DNA from 3 places in the Vibrio sp. STUT-A11 genome. Region 1 is predicted to be linked to each of the others. Evidence: predicted binding sites of a transcription regulator. Region 1 holds the regulator's gene; each other region holds the start of a gene.
What was found. Region 1 encodes CRP, which controls carbon source genes, mostly activating them, when cyclic AMP is high. Its sites were predicted from a motif close to TGTGANNNNNNTCACA; they were not measured.
Positions count from the first base shown of each region.

Region 2: the regulator CRP is predicted to act here: its motif matches at 3,519-3,534, upstream of udp (uridine phosphorylase).
Region 3: the regulator CRP is predicted to act here: its motif matches at 2,435-2,450, upstream of cdd (cytidine deaminase).

Region 1 covers NZ_AP026763.1:277,736-284,368, forward strand. The annotation lists gene OO774_RS01325 (aspartate aminotransferase family protein) at 1-390, shown strand, start outside; gene astA (arginine N-succinyltransferase) at 653-1,672, shown strand; gene astD (succinylglutamate-semialdehyde dehydrogenase) at 1,701-3,158, shown strand; gene OO774_RS01340 (DUF1338 domain-containing protein) at 3,545-4,336, shown strand; gene crp (cAMP-activated global transcriptional regulator CRP) at 4,454-5,086, opposite strand; gene OO774_RS01350 (phosphoribulokinase) at 5,327-6,196, opposite strand; gene OO774_RS01355 (YheU family protein) at 6,333-6,545, opposite strand; gene OO774_RS01360 (hydrolase) at 6,632-6,633, opposite strand, start outside.
Region 2 covers NZ_AP026763.1:2,320,634-2,327,266, reverse strand. The annotation lists gene OO774_RS10885 (NAD(P)/FAD-dependent oxidoreductase) at 1-223, shown strand, start outside; gene OO774_RS10880 (CBS domain-containing protein) at 420-839, shown strand; gene OO774_RS10875 (zinc/cadmium/mercury/lead-transporting ATPase) at 1,015-3,318, shown strand; gene udp (uridine phosphorylase) at 3,630-4,388, shown strand; gene OO774_RS10865 (DUF1887 family protein) at 4,513-5,673, opposite strand; gene OO774_RS10860 (methyl-accepting chemotaxis protein) at 5,828-6,633, opposite strand, start outside.
Region 3 covers NZ_AP026763.1:1,995,389-2,002,021, forward strand. The annotation lists gene sbcB (exodeoxyribonuclease I) at 1-1,109, shown strand, start outside; gene OO774_RS09450 (CidA/LrgA family protein) at 1,168-1,542, shown strand; gene OO774_RS09455 (LrgB family protein) at 1,544-2,221, shown strand; gene cdd (cytidine deaminase) at 2,555-3,442, shown strand; gene purT (formate-dependent phosphoribosylglycinamide formyltransferase) at 3,590-4,765, shown strand; gene OO774_RS09470 (thiopurine S-methyltransferase) at 5,056-5,706, opposite strand; gene OO774_RS09475 (RelA/SpoT domain-containing protein) at 6,022-6,633, shown strand, end outside.

The DNA.
Region 1 (6,633 bases):
CTTAAAGTTGGTACTCACGGTTCAACTTACGGTGGTAACCCACTGGCATGTGCAGTAGCCGAAGCGGTGGTAAACGAGGTCACTAAGCCTGAAACATTGGCTGGCGTTCTTGAGCGTGAAGCAATGTTCCGTGAAGGCTTGGAAGCGATCAACGCAAAATACAACATCTTCTCTGAGGTGCGTGGTAAAGGCCTATTACTAGGTGCAGCACTGAACGAAGAGTGGAAAGGTCGCGCACGTGATGTATTGGTCGCTGCGGGTAAAGAAGGCCTGATGGTACTGATTGCAGGTGCTAACGTTGTTCGTTTCACACCATCACTGGTTATCACACAAGAAGAAATTGAACAAGGTTTGGCGAAACTGGATAAAGCGATCGCGACTTTAGTGTAAGCGATACAACAGAATAAACGTCAACGTATTTACCCCCGTTAAGGATCTCTGACGGGGGAGTTTTTCCTACAATATAAATAACCTTAACCCGGGATAATTTAAGCCAGTCAGCACCACTCTTTTAGCACCTAACAGTGTTATGCATCTAAAATTGCAGTACTGGCTCAAGTTTTTAGTCACGATATGAAAGTTGAAGTTGTTTGGACTTTCTTATCCCTAGTTAAGGTTCATTAGGATTTTCTTGCATCTGGAGGGAGTATTGATGCTAGTAGTTCGCCCTATCGCGATGTCGGATTATGATTCGCTACACACTTGTGCGGTTGAATCTGGTCACGGATTTACATCTCTACCGGTTAACGAAGAACTGTTAACCAATCGAATCAAACACTCAGAGTACAGCTTTGGCAAACCGGACGTTAATGAACCGGGTGATGAAGGCTACCTTATGGTCGGCTTTGACTCTGAAACGGGTGAAGTCGCAGGTACGACCGGAATCGAAGCATCTATTGGTTGGGATGTACCTTTCTACTCTTACCACATCAGTAAGGTTGTTCACTCATCACCTAAATTAGGCGTGAACAATGTTGTGAAGTTATTGACGTTTGGCAATAACTACACGGGTAACAGCGAAATCTGTACTCTTTTCTTGCGTGAGAAATTCCGCCAGGGTCTGAATGGTCGCCTGATGTCGAAATGCCGTTTTTTAATGATGGCAGAGCATCCAGAGCGTTTCTCTGAAACCATTTTTGCTGAGATGCGTGGTGTCTCTGATGAAAATGGTAATTCGCCATTCTGGCAGTGGTTACAAGAACACTTCTTCTCGATTGACTTCACTCTTGCGGACTACCTGACAGGTATTGGTAAGAAAGGCTTTATCGCTGACTTAATGCCTAAGCTGCCAATCTACATCAATTTACTCAGCCCAGAAGCACAAGCGGTGATTGGTAAGGTGCACGATAATACACGTCCGGCACTAAAGCTGCTGGAACGTGAAGGTTTTACTAACCGAGGCTACGTCGACATTTTCGATGCAGGCCCAACGGTAGAGTGCGATCTGCGCAATGTTGAATCTGTGCGCCACTCATTCCGTGCACGAGTCAAAATTGCAGAACACAACAGCACGCAGGATTTCTTGATGTGTAACGCATCATTCGAGAACTTCCGTGCGGCAGCAGCAAAAGCGGCGTATGACCCAGAAACACAAAGTGTTGTACTAGCACCAGAACTTGCCGATGCACTTTTAGTCGAGGAAGGGGACTTCGTTCGCCTTCTACCGCAGTAACAGACGACAGAATTTAAGGATAGTAACAATGACACATTGGATTGCAGGTGAATGGGTACAGGGTCAGGGTGAAGAGTTTACGTCACTGTCTCCATACAACCAGGAAGTGATTTGGCACGGCAAAGGTGCGACGGCTGAGCAAGTAAATCAAGCTGTAGCGGCGGCTCGTGCTGCTTTTGTCGACTGGAAAAATCGTCCATTTGCAGAGCGCGAAGCCATCGTGCTGGCGTTTGCCGAAAAAGTGAAAGAAAACAGCGAACAAATCGCTGAAGTGATCGCCAAAGAAACGGGCAAACCAATTTGGGAAACCCGTACAGAAGCGGCTGCCATGGCGGGTAAAATCGCAATTTCAATTCGTGCATACCACGACCGTACTGGTGAAACGACACGTGAAGCGGCGGGTAATCAAATCGTTCTGCGTCACCGCCCTTTGGGAGTGATGGCGGTATTTGGGCCTTACAACTTCCCAGGTCACCTGCCTAATGGCCACATTGTTCCTGCTCTTTTAGCTGGTAATACAGTGGTATTCAAGCCATCAGAGCAAACGCCTTGGACTGGCGAGCTGGCGATGAAACTGTGGGAAGAAGCAGGTCTGCCGAAAGGTGTGATTAACCTGGTTCAAGGTGCGAAAGAGACTGGTATTGCTCTTGCGGATGCGAAAGGCATCGACGGTGTCCTATTTACCGGTAGTGCAAACACTGGCCACATTCTGCACCGCCAATTTGCAGGTCAACCTGGCAAAATGTTAGCGCTAGAAATGGGCGGTAACAACCCAATGGTTATCTCTGATAACTACGGTGATCTAGACGCAACGGTTTACACCATCATTCAATCTGCATTCATCAGTGCTGGCCAGCGTTGTACCTGTGCACGTCGCCTGTACGTACCGTTTGGTGAAAAAGGTGATGCATTGATTACTAAATTGGTTGAAGCGACGAATAAGATTCGCGTCGACCAACCATTTGCACAACCAGCACCGTTTATGGGACCACAAATTTCTGTTGCGGCGGCGAAGTTCATTCTTGATGCACAAGCTAACCTACAGTCACTGGGTGGAGAGAGCCTAATCGAAGCGAAAGCGGGTGAAGCGGCGTTTGTTTCTCCGGGCATCATTGATGTGACGAATATTGCTGAGTTGCCAGATGAAGAATACTTCGGCCCACTGCTGCAAGTTGTACGTTACGAAGGTTTGGAAAAAGCAGTGGAACTGGCGAATGATACTCGCTTTGGTCTATCTGCGGGTCTAGTGTCAACCGACGACCAAGAGTGGGAATACTTTGTTGACCACATCCGTGCTGGCATTGTAAACCGCAACCGTCAATTGACTGGTGCAAGTGGTGACGCGCCGTTTGGTGGTCCTGGTGCATCAGGCAACCTTCGTCCAAGCGCATACTATGCGGCTGACTACTGTGCTTACCCAATGGCATCAATGGAAGGTGGCGAAACACTACTTCCCGCGACATTGAGCCCAGGTGTAGAACTTTAAATTTCAACAATAGAGCCACGATGGTACTTCGTGGCTCAGATTGCCGATGCATCATTAAAGTATGGAGTCTTAATGAGGTCAGCATGAAAATAATTAAAAAATGGGTGTGCGACTGACTGATACTTCATCACAGGTTAGGCTGCTCGTTCATTATTCTGGACAGAGTTATACCAATCGTAGTAAATAACTGACCATTCTAACTTGTTAAAACGCTCGATAACTGCGTTAGAATTTTTGATTGTAGAGTAACTACTTATCGAAAATTCTGCCTTGTTCTCAAACGTTTTTCCTACGTTATTTATGTTCTCTTACTTACTGTGATTGGTATTAGGGCTGTGAACGAGCCGCCAACATTCTTACCCTACATCTCGTAACAAGGAGCCGTTATGACCCCTGATGTGTTATTCCAATCGTTATGGCAAGACTATATTCAGCGTCTTTGCCCCTCTGCTGCTAAAGTTCATCAACTTCTTCAAGAAGATGAGCCTTTGATTAACGACCATATTGCACTGCGCACATTCAATGTTGAGCCTCTTGGCATTGAGACGCTGGCTAAGCCATTTTTAGCGATTGGTTACAAGGCGTGTGGTGACTATGTATTTGAAAGCAAAAAGCTTGTCGCTAAGCACTACGAGCACCCAGACCAAAAACAGCCTAAAGTGTTCATCAGTGAGCTCAAAGTAGAAGAGTGTTCGCCAGAGTTACAAGCGATTGTTTCTAAACTGGCAGCACAAGTGGATACAGATAAACTCGCAGATAGCGCATTTTTATATGGCGGCCGCTTATGGGATCTTAGTTTTGCAGATTACCAGGTTTTGGAAAAAGAGAGTGAATACGCGTCCTGGCTGGCGGCTCATGGATACGGCGCTAACCACTTCACGGTCAGCGTAAATCAACTGAATCAGCATGATGAAGTGAAGCAAGTGAACGATCACTTACGCCAAGCTGGATTTGTGATTAACGAGTCGGGTGGCGAAGTGAAAGGCTCGCCTGAAGTCCTGTTAGAACAGTCTTCAACTATGGCAGATAAAGTGCCGGTTAACTTTACTGAAGGCTCTGAGAACATTCCGGGTGGATTCTACGAATTCGCTAAGCGTTACCCAATGGACAATGGTGAGCTTTACCCAGGCTTTGTTGCAGCATCGGCAGACAAAATTTTTGAAAGCACGAATGGCTAATCCATGTCGTTAACTCGATTCCTGAGAGCATAGCTCGAACCCTGGCCTGAATAGAAAAAGCCACCAATGCTGCCATTGGTGGCTTTATTATTTTCTTTACACTACTCGAATCAGAGATTAACGAGTACCGTAAACGACGATAGTTTTACCGTGCGCAGAGATTAGATTCTGCTCTTCTAGCATCTTCAAGATACGACCAACTGTCTCACGAGAACAGCCAACAATTTGACCGATTTCTTGACGAGTGATCTTGATTTGCATGCCATCTGGGTGAGTCATCGCGTCTGGTTGTTTTGCAAGGTTCAGAAGCGTCTGAGCGATACGACCAGTTACGTCTAGGAACGCTAGGTCACCCACTTTTTGGCTGGTTACTTGAAGGCGACGAGCCATCTGCGCAGAAAGACGCATTAGGATGTCTGGGTTTACTTGGATAAGCTGACGGAATTTCTTGAAAGAAATCTCAGCAACTTCACAAGGAGATTTAGCTCGAACCCAAGCTGTACGCTCTTGGTCTTCCTCGAATAGACCAAGTTCACCAATAAAGTCACCTTGGTTTAGGTAAGAAAGGATCATTTCCTTACCTTCTTCGTCTTTGATAAGAACCGCAACAGAACCTTTAACGATGTAGTATAAGGTTTCAGCTTTTTCACCAGCGTGAATCAGCGTGCTCTTTGAAGGGTACTTATGAATGTGACAGTGTGAAAGAAACCACTCTAATGTCGGGTCGGTTTGAGGTTTACCTAGAACCATAATATCTCACTTCCTCTGCAGGGTACGCTTGCGCTATCCATATTTTAGCTAAGCCTGAATCAGGCTTACTAGAATAAGAGCACTTTTTATATGCTGCAAGCTATCTTGTGTTTCGGTAAGAAATAGTATCCTTTTTCTAGGATGATTTCTTGATTTTAATCGTGCCATGGTTGCTATTTTGTACGCAAAACTGTGCACATGATCACGGTATGAAAAGTAAACACTCCGAAAGCGAGATTTTTAGCCAATTTTTCCTGTTTCTATCAGTTGTTGTAGGATAGGCCTCACGATCAGCTCCATTGCAAAACTCATCTTACCGCCCGGCACGACTATCGTGTTGTGACGTGACATAAACGAACCGTCAATCATGGCCAACAGGTAAGGGAAGTCGACATTCTTGATCCCACGTAGTCGGATGACCACAAAGCTTTCATCCAGACTCGGGATGCCTTTCGCATTGAGTGGGTTCGATGTATCCACGGTTGGCACGCGCTGAAAGTTGATATGAGTACGTGAAAACTGCGGAGTAATGTAATTCAGATAGTCATCCATCGAGCGTACGATGGAGTCCATGACGGCCTCTCTTGAGTGGCCGCGGTCACGCGTATCCCGGACGAATTTTTGGATCCACTCCAGGTTCACAATCGGTACCATGCCAATCAGAAAATCGACATGTTGTGATACGTTCACTTCACCATCGACCACGCCACCGTGCAGCCCTTCATAGAAGAGTACGTCGCTGTTGTCTGGTAGGTCTTGCCACGGTGTGAAAGTGCCTGGCATCTGGTTGTACGGTACCGCTTCATCAAAGGTGTGTAGATAACGGCGTATGCTGCCAGTGCCTTCCTCACCATATTGGCGGAAAAACTTTTCCAAGCCAGGAAAGTCATTCGCCTGAGGACCAAAGTAGCTGATGTGTCTGCCTTGCTCGCGCGCTTTACGAATTTCGATATCCATTTCCGGGCGGGTAAAGCGATGGAAGCTGTCACCTTCAACCCAAGCTGGTTTGACGTTCATCATATTGAACATCTTACGGAAGGCTTCAGATGTAGTGGTCGTGCCGGCTCCGGATGAGCCGGTAACTGCAATAATTGGGTGTTTAGCTGACATGACAAACCTTGTCGAAAATTACTTTCCTTTAAGTGCAGCAGGCATCTACTGCACAAGTGATAGTCCACTATAGCACGTAACTACGGCTTGTCATCGGGTGGGGTACGGTAAAATGTGAAGGGCTTGGGGAAATGGTTTAATACTTTGCTTTTAATTGAATATCCACAGTTTCATGCAGTTCGGAATACACGATAACCGCTTCGCCTTTCTCTAGCTGCGATTTCACCTGATCGATCTTATCTTGCAGAGATACTTCCAGCGTGCCGTAATCTGTTCCTTCACGCAGAACAAATTCACGAATCAGGTTTTCCAGTGTTTCTGGCGCAATGTCTTGCCAAGGAATGATCATCAATACCTCAAAATTTTATGACGAGTGGGTAGGATATGTCGACCTTTGCAGCAAAAAATCAGTTCTAAAGGCCAACCTCTCCAAGTCT
Region 2 (6,633 bases), 1.3 Mb from region 1:
ATTTGCTTCAGATGATGGCCTGTTAACGGGTGTGGAAACTCGTACTTCTTCACCGGTATGTATTAAACGTGGTAAAGACTTCCAGAGCATCAACTTGAAGGGTTTCTATCCAGCGGGAGAAGGTGCTGGTTATGCTGGTGGCATTCTGTCTGCTGGTATCGACGGTATCAAAGTCGCGGAAGCAGTCGCACGCGATATTGTTGCTGCGATGGAAAACGATTAATTTAACCACCTTTATCAAGCTCCTAAAGCCAGTCAGTTCCTCTGACTGGTTTTTTTATGTTTGTTCTCTTTCTCATTTAGAGTAAAGATTAATAGACTAAGGCTATAAGCAAAATTGGCACTTTCCATTTAGTAAAATCAAAAAATTAGACGACACTTACCTTAAGGCCGCAAGAAATGGTGTTAAGGAGATAAGAATGGCTTCATTAAAAGTAAAAGATTACATGACGTTGCAAGCAGTGACCTTCACCAAAGATATGTCGCTTACAGCCGCTTTGAACAAGGTAATGAAAAGTGTCAATCTCGGTGGGCCAGTTATCGATGAGAATAAAAAGGTAGTGGGATTCTTATCAGAACAGGACTTGTTGGATAAATTGGTTAAAGCAAGTTATCACTGCCAAGACACACATACGGTTCAAGAATGTATGCATGATGATGTACTTTCGGTCTCGCCAGAAATGTCGATCATCGATTTGGCGGATATGATGAAAGTTGGTAAACCCAAAGTTTATCCCGTGGTTGATGATAAAGGAAAGTTAGTTGGGATTATAACCAGACGTGACGTACTCAGAGCTATCGGTGTGACGCTTGATGAGTGTTTCATGCATCCGGTATAAACCTCGGAACATCAAAATAAACAAAAAGGCGCACTGGCGTCTTTTTGTTTTTAGTGTGAGTTTTTTTAGTTTTAGCTAGAAAAAGATTTTTAGTAAATCTACTTGACCTTGGAGCTTACTCTAAGGTTTATCCTTATTGTTAGATGAAGAGCTTTTCACCAGTAAGGAGCGACGTATGTGTACGAAACATCAAGGTTGCCAATCAGGCAAAATCAAATTGGCGGTGCCGTTAGGGGCGAGTGACTCCTGTTGTGAGCCAACCAAACCGACAGCTAATATTACCCAAGCCTCTGTTGATACAACAGAAAGCGCTTGCTGCAGTGGCGGCGGTTGCAGTTCAGATTCCCCCGAAGAAGAAGCCCCCGAAAAACTGTCCAATGCTTCTATCCGCAATAGTTGGCTGGTCTCTGATATGGACTGTCCGTCCTGTGCTTTAAAGCTTGAAAAAGCCATTACCAGTTTAGACGGTGTCAGCAATGCAAAAGTGTTGTTTTCTACTGAGAAACTGATCGTGGATTTCGACAACCATTCACTTACCTCTCTTATTGAACAAACCGCTCGTCAGACGGGCTTTCCACTTGCGTCACTCGATAAACCAATGAAGAAAAATCAAATTAAAGGTTGGCGCGGTGTTATTTCAGACAATTTGCAAATTTTGTCTATCTCTATAGCCATGTTAGTCGCTGCTGTGGTTGCCAATGTGAGCCCTCAAGTGAGCTCATGGATATTCACTCTCACCTGTCTGCTTGGCCTGTTTCCTATCGCACGCAAAGCGGTGAAGTTAGCAAAAGGGGGAACGCCGTTTGCGATTGAAACCCTCATGAGCGTTGCAGCGTTAGGCGCATTATATTTAGGTGAAACCGCAGAAGCGGCGATGGTGCTATTGCTTTTCCTTATTGGTGAAAAGTTAGAAGCGTATGCATCATCGCGTGCTCGTAGTGGTATTCAGGCCCTGATGGATTTGGTTCCTGAAAACACGATCTTGATTCAAGAGGGGGTGCGCAAAGAAGTACCAGCCTCTCAACTGCAGCCAGGAGATGTAATTGAAGTAGCGCCCGGAGGTCGTATGCCTGCCGACGGCATACTAATGAACTCAATGGCCAGCTTTGATGAAAGCGCGCTGACTGGAGAATCCGTGCCCGTTGAATACGAAGAAGGCGGCAAAATCATGGCGGGTGCCGTGGTTGTCGATAAGGTAGTGCAGGTGCAAGTTACTTCTCGTCAGGGCGATAATGCGATTGATCGCATCTTACATTTGATTGAAGAGGCAGAATCACGAAAAGCCCCGCTGGAACGTTTCTTAGATAAGTTCAGCCGATGGTATACGCCGTTAATGATGTTAGTGTCGTTGGTGGTCGTTGTTGCTCCGCCAGTGCTGTTTGCTCAACCTTGGGAGACTTGGATTTACCGTGGGTTGGCACTGCTGCTGATCGCTTGTCCGTGCGCTTTGGTTATCTCGACACCAGCTGCGATTACTTCAGGTTTAGCGGCGGGAGCTCGTCGCGGTGCATTAATCAAAGGCGGTGCCGCATTAGAGTTGCTTGGGAAAGTGGAGTCGGTGGCTTTTGATAAAACCGGTACGCTGACCGAGGGTAAGCCAAAAGTCACCGATGTGTTGGCATATGGCGTAACTAAAGAGCAGTTAATGAGCCATACTGCGTCGATTGAAGTGGGGTCAAGTCACCCATTAGCCGTATCGTTGGTCAATAAGGCCAAAGAGTTGGGTATCACAATACCAGAAGCAAGCGAAAAAACTGTGCAGGTTGGCTCGGGCATAACAGGGCTCGTGGAAGGTAAGTTAATTCAGGTAATAGCCCCGTCGAAAGCGGAATTTCAGCTTTCCCAAGATATACAAGATCAGGTTACTGATCTGGAATCGTCGGGGAAAACAGTGGTTATTGTGCGCTTTGAGCAGAAAATCGTGGGTTTGATTACCTGGCAGGATACGTTACGTGAAGATGCGCAACTTACCGTTTCTGCTCTGAAAGGGTTAGGTATCAGCTCTGTGATGTTAACGGGAGATAACCCTCGTAGCGCGGAAGCCATCGCCAATCAAATAGGGTTAGATTATCAAGCCAGTTTGTTGCCTGCCGACAAAGTACATTATGTTGAAATGCTTTCGAAGCAGCATACCGTTGCAATGTTGGGAGATGGAATCAACGATGCGCCAGCGATGAAGGCTTCCAGTATTGGTATTGCCATGGGAGGCGGGACAGACGTGGCACTTGAAACGGCAGATGCGGCTCTGACTCATAATCGTCTGTCAGAACTACCAGCAATGATCGAATTGTCACGTGCGACAATGAACAATATTCGCCAGAACGTTGCGTTAGCACTTGGCCTGAAAGGCGTTTTTCTTGTGACGAGCTTGTTTGGTATTACTGGACTTTGGATGGCGGTACTGGCAGACAGCGGGGCGACGGCTTTAGTCACGCTGAATGCCCTGCGACTGTTACGCTTTAAGTCGAAACACAGGTAGTAATGAAACAAAGTTGCACTATATTTAACCCGGAACATGAGAGTGTCTCGGGTTTTTTGTTTCCCTAGACTCAATATTTTCCTGATTGATAGTCAGGCGTCCATAGCCTCTCATTTAATATGCAACTATGTTTTTGTTTCAATAAAAATGTGACCATGATCTATTTTATGTGAAAGTGGTATGGAATTACATTTTGTTGGTGTGACTGATATCACTATATATCCCGTTAAGGTTCGATACAGTTCTTCTGTACCCAACCACAGATTAATGAGCTTATTGCCGAAAAAATAAGCCACAATAAGGAGCGACTTATGTCTCAAGCTGTATTCCATCTAGGTGTTACTGAAGCTGATCTTAATGGTGCGACTCTAGCCATTATTCCAGGTGATCCTGCCCGCGTGCAAAAAATCGCAGAGCAAATGGAGAACCCAGTATTTCTTGCAAGCCAACGTGAATACACGCTATACCGTGCAGAGTTGGACGGTAAGCCTGTTGTGGTTTGTTCAACTGGTATTGGTGGCCCTTCGACTTCTATTGCGGTTGAAGAGTTAGCTCAGCTTGGCGTACGTACTTTCCTCCGCGTTGGTACCACTGGCGCTATCCAACCAAACGTAAACGTTGGTGACATGATTGTGACGACTGGTTCTGTTCGTCTGGATGGTGCTAGCCTGCACTTCGCGCCAATGGAGTTCCCTGCGGTCGCTGATTTTGATGTGGCGACTGCGATGAAAGCCGCTGTGGAAGAGTCGGGTGCTACTGTTCATATGGGAGTAACAGCATCAAGTGATACTTTCTACCCAGGCCAAGAACGTTACGATACATTTACTGGCCGTGTTGTTAAGCGTTTCCAAGGTTCAATGAAAGAGTGGCAAGACATGGGCGTGCTGAACTTTGAAATGGAGTCAGCGACACTGCTAACCATGTGTGCAAGCTCTGGCCTTAAAGCAGGTTGTGTTGCAGGTGTTATTATCAACCGTACGCAAAAAGAGATCCCGGATCACTCAACTCTGAAAGAGACAGAAGCTCGTTCTATCAAAGTTGTCGTAGAAGCAGCGCGTAAAATGCTTTAATTCGTCTTTCATTGACGCAAGAGAATCGAACAAGCCAGAGGGGAAACCTCTGGCTTTTTGCTTTTGGTTGTACTAACAATGACAAAAAGCAGCGTTTCCACTGCTTTTTGTATTTTGTTGATGATTAAACTTCGTCCGAACCACCTGCCGCTTTAAACCACGCAGTAAGGTGTGTTTTCAGATCTTTTAGCTCATCAGGACCAATCAGAGCTAATCCCAGATCTTCGGCACGAGTAATGTCGTTATGACGTAGCGGACGGAAGCTGACCAGCATTGCCCTAGCTTGTAGGCCACCTAACAAATCGCGCAGTGATTCCAGTTTATACAGCGTGTCATCGCCGTCATCACGCATACCCTTTGTTTTACACTCGATGATGTGAAGCTTGTTGTTTACCACTGTAGCCACATCAAGTTCATTGCGCACTTCACTTTCACCAAGCTTACGGTAGACCTGAACGTTCAATGAGCGGTCTTGAATCGTTGGCATGGTGTCTTGAATCTGCTTAACCGTACTGTGCACCAAAGTTTCTAGCCACTCGCCGTTAGAGAAGCGACGCGCATCTTCATTCGCAAAGGTTAGAATACCGTTTTCGTAGGTGGCAATGTGCGCCTCAACCAGATCGCTAATCAACATATTGAGCTCGCGATAGCCTTGTTGCTTTTCAGACAGCTCTACATCCAACTTCTGCTCTTTACGGCAAGTCGTTGCAAGGTAGTTCAGTGTCGCTAAGCCAGGGCCAAGCTCAAGAGCGTTTGATGCCCAACGTTCACCTAAATCGTATAGCTTTTTATCCAGCAGAGGAGGAAGGTCAAGGTATTGGAACTCGCCTCGAGCACCAAAGATAGTCAGATAATCGGCAATCTTAATATGGTCTTCTACCTGGGTGTCTTCTTGGCCATCAGGGTAAAGCCAGCATAATTTGTCGCTGTTTGGTTCAACCACAAAGATTGGCCAGTGATAAGTGCGGAAGACTTCATAAACAGAAAGTAGACGATGTCTGAGGCCACAGCTGGCATTGAGTTTTACTTCTTCGCCGCGGTCATGAAGGTCTTTCGCTAATTTCTGAATCGACTGTTTAATCAACGAGGTATTGACTGCGGAAGGGATCTCAAAGAATTCGGAGGTAATCTCGCGCTGCGTTAATACGGAACTCAACCGGTTGTACATTTCTTTTTGGCTTGAGTCGCCGATGAAGACTATATGCGAACTTAGTGTGCGATTATCCAACAGGGGAGTAACCAACCTCACTGGGTCTTGGTCAATAATACCAACATGAACAGCCATAGATTTTCCTTTTTATGCGGCCGCTCGAAAATAGATATGCAAGAGGATGAGCCGGCCATACTAACGATATGTAGACACGGCGTATAAAAAACAAGGGCGACATCATAAAAAGTCGCCCTTGCACAGTTGGTTGAACCAGTTCCGGTAACGCCCCCTATAGCTTAAAGCGGTGCACCAGTGCGTTTTGTTGATGTGCTAGGTTGGTCAGCGACTCACTGGTTTGTGCGATGCTCGACATTGCCTGATAGCTTTTATCTGCGATATTGCTGATGTCTTCAATGCTACGTGCGATGTCTGCTGATGTTTCACTCTGCTCCGCTGCTGCTTGCGAAATATGGGTACTCATTTGACTGATTTCGATGATAAGAGCCTGAATTTCTTCCATCGAGCTATTGGCTTTTGAAGCTTGCTCCACAGAGACTTCCATATCGTTCATACAGCTTTGAATGACGTGGTTGGCGGAAAGGGAACTCGATTGCAGATTGCTGATCATCGATTCAATTTCCGTAGTGGATTCTGTGGTTCTGGAGGCAAGCACACGTACTTCATCGGCGACGACGGCAAAACCACGCCCCTGATCGCCAGCGCGAGCGGCCTCAATGGCAGCATTCAGCGCCAATAGGTTGGTTTGCTCGGCAATGTTACGAATTACATCCAGAATAGAGCCAATCTGTCCGCTCATCTTCTGTAATTCAGATACGGCACTGACAGATTCATGTAAACGCGTCTCCAGTTGATTAATGGTGCTTATATTGCCACTCATCGTATTACGACCTTCTTCTGAAGCAGACTCTACACGCTGGACCATTTCTAGAGAACTTTGAGCATTTTGTGCCACCTCCTGAACGGAATGAGACATTTCTGTCATGGCTGTCGCGACATTCGCGGTCTGTTCACGTTGAGAGTTCAATTGCCTCTGGGCTAAGGAAGAGGTTTGCTCGTTAGTGGCGGCCGTAGACG
Region 3 (6,633 bases), 1.7 Mb from region 1:
TTGATGATGAAGTCACGCGTTACACCTGTTACCGCAACTTTATAGATCCGTATGCGTGGAGTTGGCAGAACGGCAATTCGCGCTGGGATTTACTTGATGTGCTGCGCGCTTGTCATGCCCTTCGACCAGAAGGCGTTGAGTGGCCAGAAAATGAAGATGGGTTTACCAGCTTCAAACTCGAGCATCTGTCTGTTAAAAATGGTATTGAACACAGCAATGCGCACGATGCCATGGCTGACGTTATCGCAACGATTGAGATGGCGAAGAAAGTGAAAGCTGCTCAGCCTAAGTTGTTTGATTACTTCTTCTCAATGCGTCAAAAACGTAAGCTCAATGAATTGGTTGATATCGTCAACATGACGCCTCTGATGCACGTTTCTGGCATGTTAGGACGCGAGTGTCAGTACACCAGCTGGATTGTGCCTGTTGCCTGGCATCCGACAAACAACAACGCCGTTATCACGATTGATTTAGCCAAAGATCCACAACCAATCCTAGAGCTGTCTGCAGAAGAGCTGCACGAAAGGTTGTACACCAAGCGAGAAGATCTCGGTGATTTGCTGCCTGTGCCAGTTAAACTTGTTCACTTGAATAAGTGCCCAATTCTGGCACCTGCGAAGACGCTGACCGCTGAAAACGCAGAGTCTATCGGTATTGACCGTCAACAGTGTTTGAACAACCTGGCTTTGTTACGTCAGCATCCAGAGATTCGTGAAAAACTGATCAGCCTGTTTTCTGTTGAGCGTACATTTGAAAAAAGTGATGATGTGGATACTCAGCTTTACGATGGGTTCTTCTCACCTGCGGATCGCGCTGCAATGGATATTATTCGTGAAACCGATCCGAACAATTTGGCGGCGCTCGATATTGAATTCGATGACAAACGCATTAAACCACTGTTGTTCCGTTACCGTGCTCGAAACTTCCCTGGCACGCTAGACGAACAGGAACAAAGACGTTGGGCACAGCACTGCCGTGAAGTGTTTGAAAGCCAAATCGAAGAGTATATGCTGAATTTAGAAAACTTAGTTCACGAACATGAAAGTGACGAAAAGAAAATAGCACTATTAAAATCCGTTTATCGTTACGTCGAGAGCCTAGCCTCTTAATTTCTTACTTAAACAAGGGCACCGTATGGTGCACTTGTCGTTTTTATATGCTGCCAAAATGATAAAAAATCGATTATTACAACTGACCCAATTGCTCGTTTCCCTCTTTCTCATCATGGGAGCACTTGGGATTGGAGTTACTATTCAAAGATTTACTGACACTTCCGTCCCAGGCAGTGTTATCGGCATGATCCTGTTGTTCCTTTCTATGGCAACCGGACTTGTCAAAGTTGAGTGGGTGAAAACTGGCGCAACTCTGTTTATTCGCTACATGATCTTATTGTTCGTTCCAGTTAGTGTTGGCCTGATGGATCACTTCGACATGCTTTTCGCCAACGCACTACCCATTCTTGCCAGTGCGGTCGGCGGCACATTGATTGTGCTGGTGAGTCTCGCATGGCTGCTGGATTATTTGCTAAAGGAGAAACACTAATATGTGGATTTTACTCACTATTGTTGTTTTCCTTGTTGCACGTCAGATTGCGATTAAAGCGAACCACCCAATTGTTAACCCACTGCTTATTTGTATTGCGGTCATTATTCCGTTGTTGACCTACTTGAACGTGCCGTTTGACACTTACTACGCCGACAACGAAGTGTTTAGTTTCCTGCTACAACCAGCCGTTGTGGCGCTAGCTTACCCGTTATATGAGCAGCTTCCTCAGATCAGAGCAAACTGGCGCATCATTACCTTCGCTTGTGTTCTGGGCAGTGTTATGTCGATGATGACGGCAACTCTCATCGCCGTCGCTTTTCACACCGAGTTAAGTTTGATCGCGAGCTTGGTTGGTAAATCAGTGACCACCCCTATTGCGATGGAAATCTCCAGCCATCTTGGTGGTGAAGCGGCAGTTGCAGCGATTTTAGTACTTCTGGTTGGCTTATTGGGTGCGATTGTGGCTTACCCTATCTACAACCTGATTGGGATTAAACATCCTATTGCCCGCGGTTTAACCATGGGTACGGTGTCCCACGCACTGGGTACTGCGACGTGTGTTGAGAAACAACCAGCAGACGCAGCATTCTCGTCTTTGGCATTAGTGTTGTGCGGTATTATTACGTCGGTTCTGGCTCCGAGCTTTTTTGCACTAGCTGTCTGGTTATATCAATAAGAAATGCTTTTCGGCCTGCCTATTATCTGGGCAGGTCATCCTCTATTCTCTCCTACTCTCCTTCTAAAGATTGAAGTCCATTCACAACCTAGGCAACCTCTTGTGGAATAAATAGAAGCGACTCTCAACTACCCATTACTTGTCGATATGAGTGTGAGTTAATATATTTAAGAGATCGAAGTAACATTCAACGCCTGTGCAATCGAATACATGTGTGACCTCACTCTAAATATGTAACGTGAATTTTAGTTACATCATTTAATGTGATCTAAAGCACGGTACGTTTCTCCACTTTGCATAGAATAACTGTCCATGCAATAACAAGGATTCAACATGAAAAGTCGCATTGAACAAGCGCTAGCAAGCGCACCAGAAGCACTTTCAAACCAACTTGCTCCTATCATTTTAGCCGACGATTTTGATGCTACTCTTTCAGTACAGCAGTTTGAGCAGTTACTGTCTGCTACCGCTCTATCTGACAAAGAGCTGCGTGTTGCTCTGCTTCCTTTTGCCGCTGCTTATTCTTACGCGCCTATTTCTGAGTTTTATGTTGGTGCCATTGTTCGCGGGCTTTCAGGCCGTCTCTACTTCGGCGCAAACATGGAGTTCCTTGGTGTTCAACTTGGTCAAACTGTTCACGCAGAACAATCTGCAATCAGCCACGCCTGGATGAAGGGCGAACGCGGTGTTAAAGACATCACGATTAACTTTAGTCCTTGTGGCCACTGTCGTCAGTTCATGAACGAGCTGTCTACAGCGAAAGAGTTAAAAGTCCAATTGCCAGAGCGTGAAGAAAAATCGTTACATGAATATCTGCCTGAAGCATTTGGCCCGGCCGATTTGGGTATCAAATCTGGCTTAATGGCTGAAGTTAAGCATCAATTCGAATGTGAAGATAACGATGTGCTAATTCTAAAAGCCGTCGATGCGATGAACATGAGCCATGCCCCTTACACTAATAACCTCAGTGGCTTGGCGTTAGAGCTTGCTGATGGTCGCGTTTTCCAAGGCGCTTATGCAGAGAATGCGGCGTTTAACCCTAGCCTTCCTCCTCTTCAAGTTGCTTTGATTCAGGTACTACTGGCGGGTGAAACCTTTGATAACATCAAAGCGGCCGCTTTAGTGGAGAATTCAGAAGGTAAGATCAGTCATCTTGCTGATACGCAATCAACGTTAGAAGCGTTGAATCCCGACATTCCACTAAGTTTCGTTAACGTGTAATTTACATAATGATGTCGCTGAAAGCTCTACATGATGTAGAGCTTTTTTATTAGCAAAAAACCACACGCAAACGTTTGCTTTACGGTAAAAATTCAGTATGATCCCCTGCAAATTCTGTCTCATCACTTTATTTTGTAAGGGAACGATATGTTCGGTACTGCAACCAGCGCAAATGCTACTCGTGTATTACTTTTAGGCTCTGGCGAGCTTGGTAAAGAAGTCGCAATTGAATGTCAACGTCTGGGCCTGGAAGTCATTGCTTGTGACCGTTATGCGAATGCACCTGCAATGCAAGTCGCTCACCGCAGCTATGTGCTTGATATGCTGGATGGTCAAGCATTAGAAGAAATCATCAATAAAGAGCAACCCGCTTATGTTGTTCCTGAAATTGAAGCTATTGCAACCGAGAAGCTAGTCGAGCTTGAAGCAAAAGGTCTGAATGTCGTTCCAACGGCTAAGGCAACTAAACTTACGATGAACCGTGAAGGTATTCGTCGTTTAGCTGCTGAAGAGCTTGAGCTTACTACCTCCCCTTACCGATTTGCAGACAACTACGATGACTTTAAAGCAGCCGTCGAGTTCGTCGGCACCCCTTGCGTCGTTAAGCCAGTGATGAGCTCGTCTGGTAAAGGCCAGAGTGTCATTAAATCAGAAGCTGATATTGAAAAAGCATGGAACTACGCTCAAGAAGGTGGCCGCACTGGTGCTGGTCGTGTCATTGTTGAAGGCTTTATCGACTTTGATTACGAGATAACCTTACTAACCGTTCGTGCGGTTGATGGCGTACACTTCTGCGCACCAATCGGTCACCGTCAAGAAGATGGTGACTACCGCGAGTCATGGCAGCCTCAAGCAATGTCAGAAAATGCAGTAAAAGCCGCGCAATATGCAGCGGAAAAAGTCGTCAATGCATTAGGTGGCTATGGCATTTTCGGTGTAGAGTTGTTTGTGAAAGGTGACCAAGTGATCTTCAACGAGGTTTCGCCTCGCCCACACGACACAGGATTGGTCACCCTGATTTCTCAGGAAATGTCTGAGTTTGCACTTCACGTTCGTGCATTTACCGGCATGCCAATCAACAACATTGTCCAGTACGGCCCTTCTGCATCAGCAGTCATTCTTGGTCAGGGTACTTCTACCAACATTCGTTTTGATAATTTAGCTGACGCTTTAACGCAGCCACAAACGCAAGTTCGTCTATTTGGTAAGCCAGAAATCGACGGTCGCCGCCGCTTGGGTGTTGTTGTGACTCGTCGAAACAGCACAGAAGAGTCCGTTCAAGATGCGGTAGCAAATGCATCGAAGGTAAACATCGTTTACTAAGTCCTTTGTGACGGCCTGAAATAGCAAAAAAGCGCAGCTATATCAGCTTAATACCGTTCGTTTAACAGCGAACGGTATTATCATCCGTCATTCTGGACAGCGACGAAGGAGCATGATTCAGAATCTTCTATCCGAGCACTCTGTCGCCAAAATAATTCCTATATTGTTTTAGCTCGCTGATAATAGATTCCTAGTCTCGCTATGGCTCGCTGGAATGACCCGATTATGATGGCCGTTAAGCGATGAGCATTAGCTAAAATAGCGGTGCGCCATTATCCTAAGATCAATATTTAAGACGCTTCAATCAAATACACTTCTTCAGAAAAACGACTTAAGCCTTGCTTAGCAATTTTCGGGTGATTTTCATCCGCTTCGTCCACGTTCAGGCAAGTCACTTTGTAGCCCGAGAATAACTGTTCGATTTCATTCACTGGTACGCTAAATGGAGGTCCCGCCATTTCTTGCTGAGGGTAATTGAGTGTAACAAGCAGAATACGACCACCCGGTTTAAGCAGCTGTTTTAAACGATCAGCGTATTCTTCTCTCATTTCTTGCGGCAATGCAACCAATGCTGCTCGGTCGTAAACGATATCAACCTGAGAAACCGGTGCGGTAAAAAAGTCACCAGTGTAAATAGAAAGCTCGTCAAACTGATACAGCTCATGCATTCCATTTAGCGGCGTGACCATCGGCGTATAAAAATGCTCAGCAAAGAATGCACGTACCGCAATTTGACTTAATTCAACACCAATAACTTCATCATGTTTGGTCGCCAACCATGCAAGGTCTTCCGACTTACCACAAAGTGGAACCAATACGGTGTCTTCGCGCTTAGGGCTTGTGTGATGCCAATGCTGAGGCAGCAATGGGTTTACATCTTCCAAATGGAATCCGATTTTGTTGCTGGCCCACTTATTGTGCCAAAACTCTGGGTCTCTCATTTTATTTTCTACTTATCGGCTGAATTACGTTTTGTGGAGTAAGACTAATGATTTTTTCGAATTTGTCTATGGCGTTCATCTTTCGTTAATCCTCAAATGCTACGATGCATTCACGATATACGAAATGATACTGACGTTGAATTAACAGAACAATGAAAATGTAAATAGTGATCTAACGCATAATTCCACTGTAAACATGAGAGTTAACCTTGGAATATTTCAAAAGATCCCCATTTATGAATAACAACCTGATTTGCAAATCTTAGCGACTTCTTTGTCCCCATTTTCTAAGTGCAAGCAAGTTAAGGAGAGTGAATGAGCTTATTTTTACGTACAACAGCATTGATGCTTTTGGTACTAAGCCGTGCACCTGCATTCGCCGCGATGCCTATTGCGCCAACAAGTAGTGAACAGAATCGTTCTGCAAGTCAAAACGAGGTTTGTTCAAAACTATTCAAACACAGCCTAAGCGGCTTATATGGTATTCGAACTATCGACTCAAACCCAACTCAGCCATATTCTGATTTTGATATTCTTTACTCCAAAGCACACCAAGCTCAATTCGAACTTGAAACCATCTGTAAAAGTACCGCCCTTCTCAACGACGCCCAACCTCACTTCGCTGGCGTAAAATCTAAACAACGTGCAGAGGAAAAAATTGCTTACGAACTGGATGGTAAGGTTGAACGCATTACCGATCTAGCACGTGCGACGATAGTTGCGGAAGATGTGGCAAGTTTGGTCTCTATCTATGAAACACTAGAACGCGAAACAACGATCGTTAAAGTGAAAAACAGATTCAAAAAGCCGGGGCCTTCGGGTTACCGAGATTTAAACTTACTGGTTCGTTTGCCGAAAACAAACCTCATTGCAGAGGTCCAACTACACTTGAAAGCCATTGCCGATGTGAAAAGTGGCCCAGAGCAT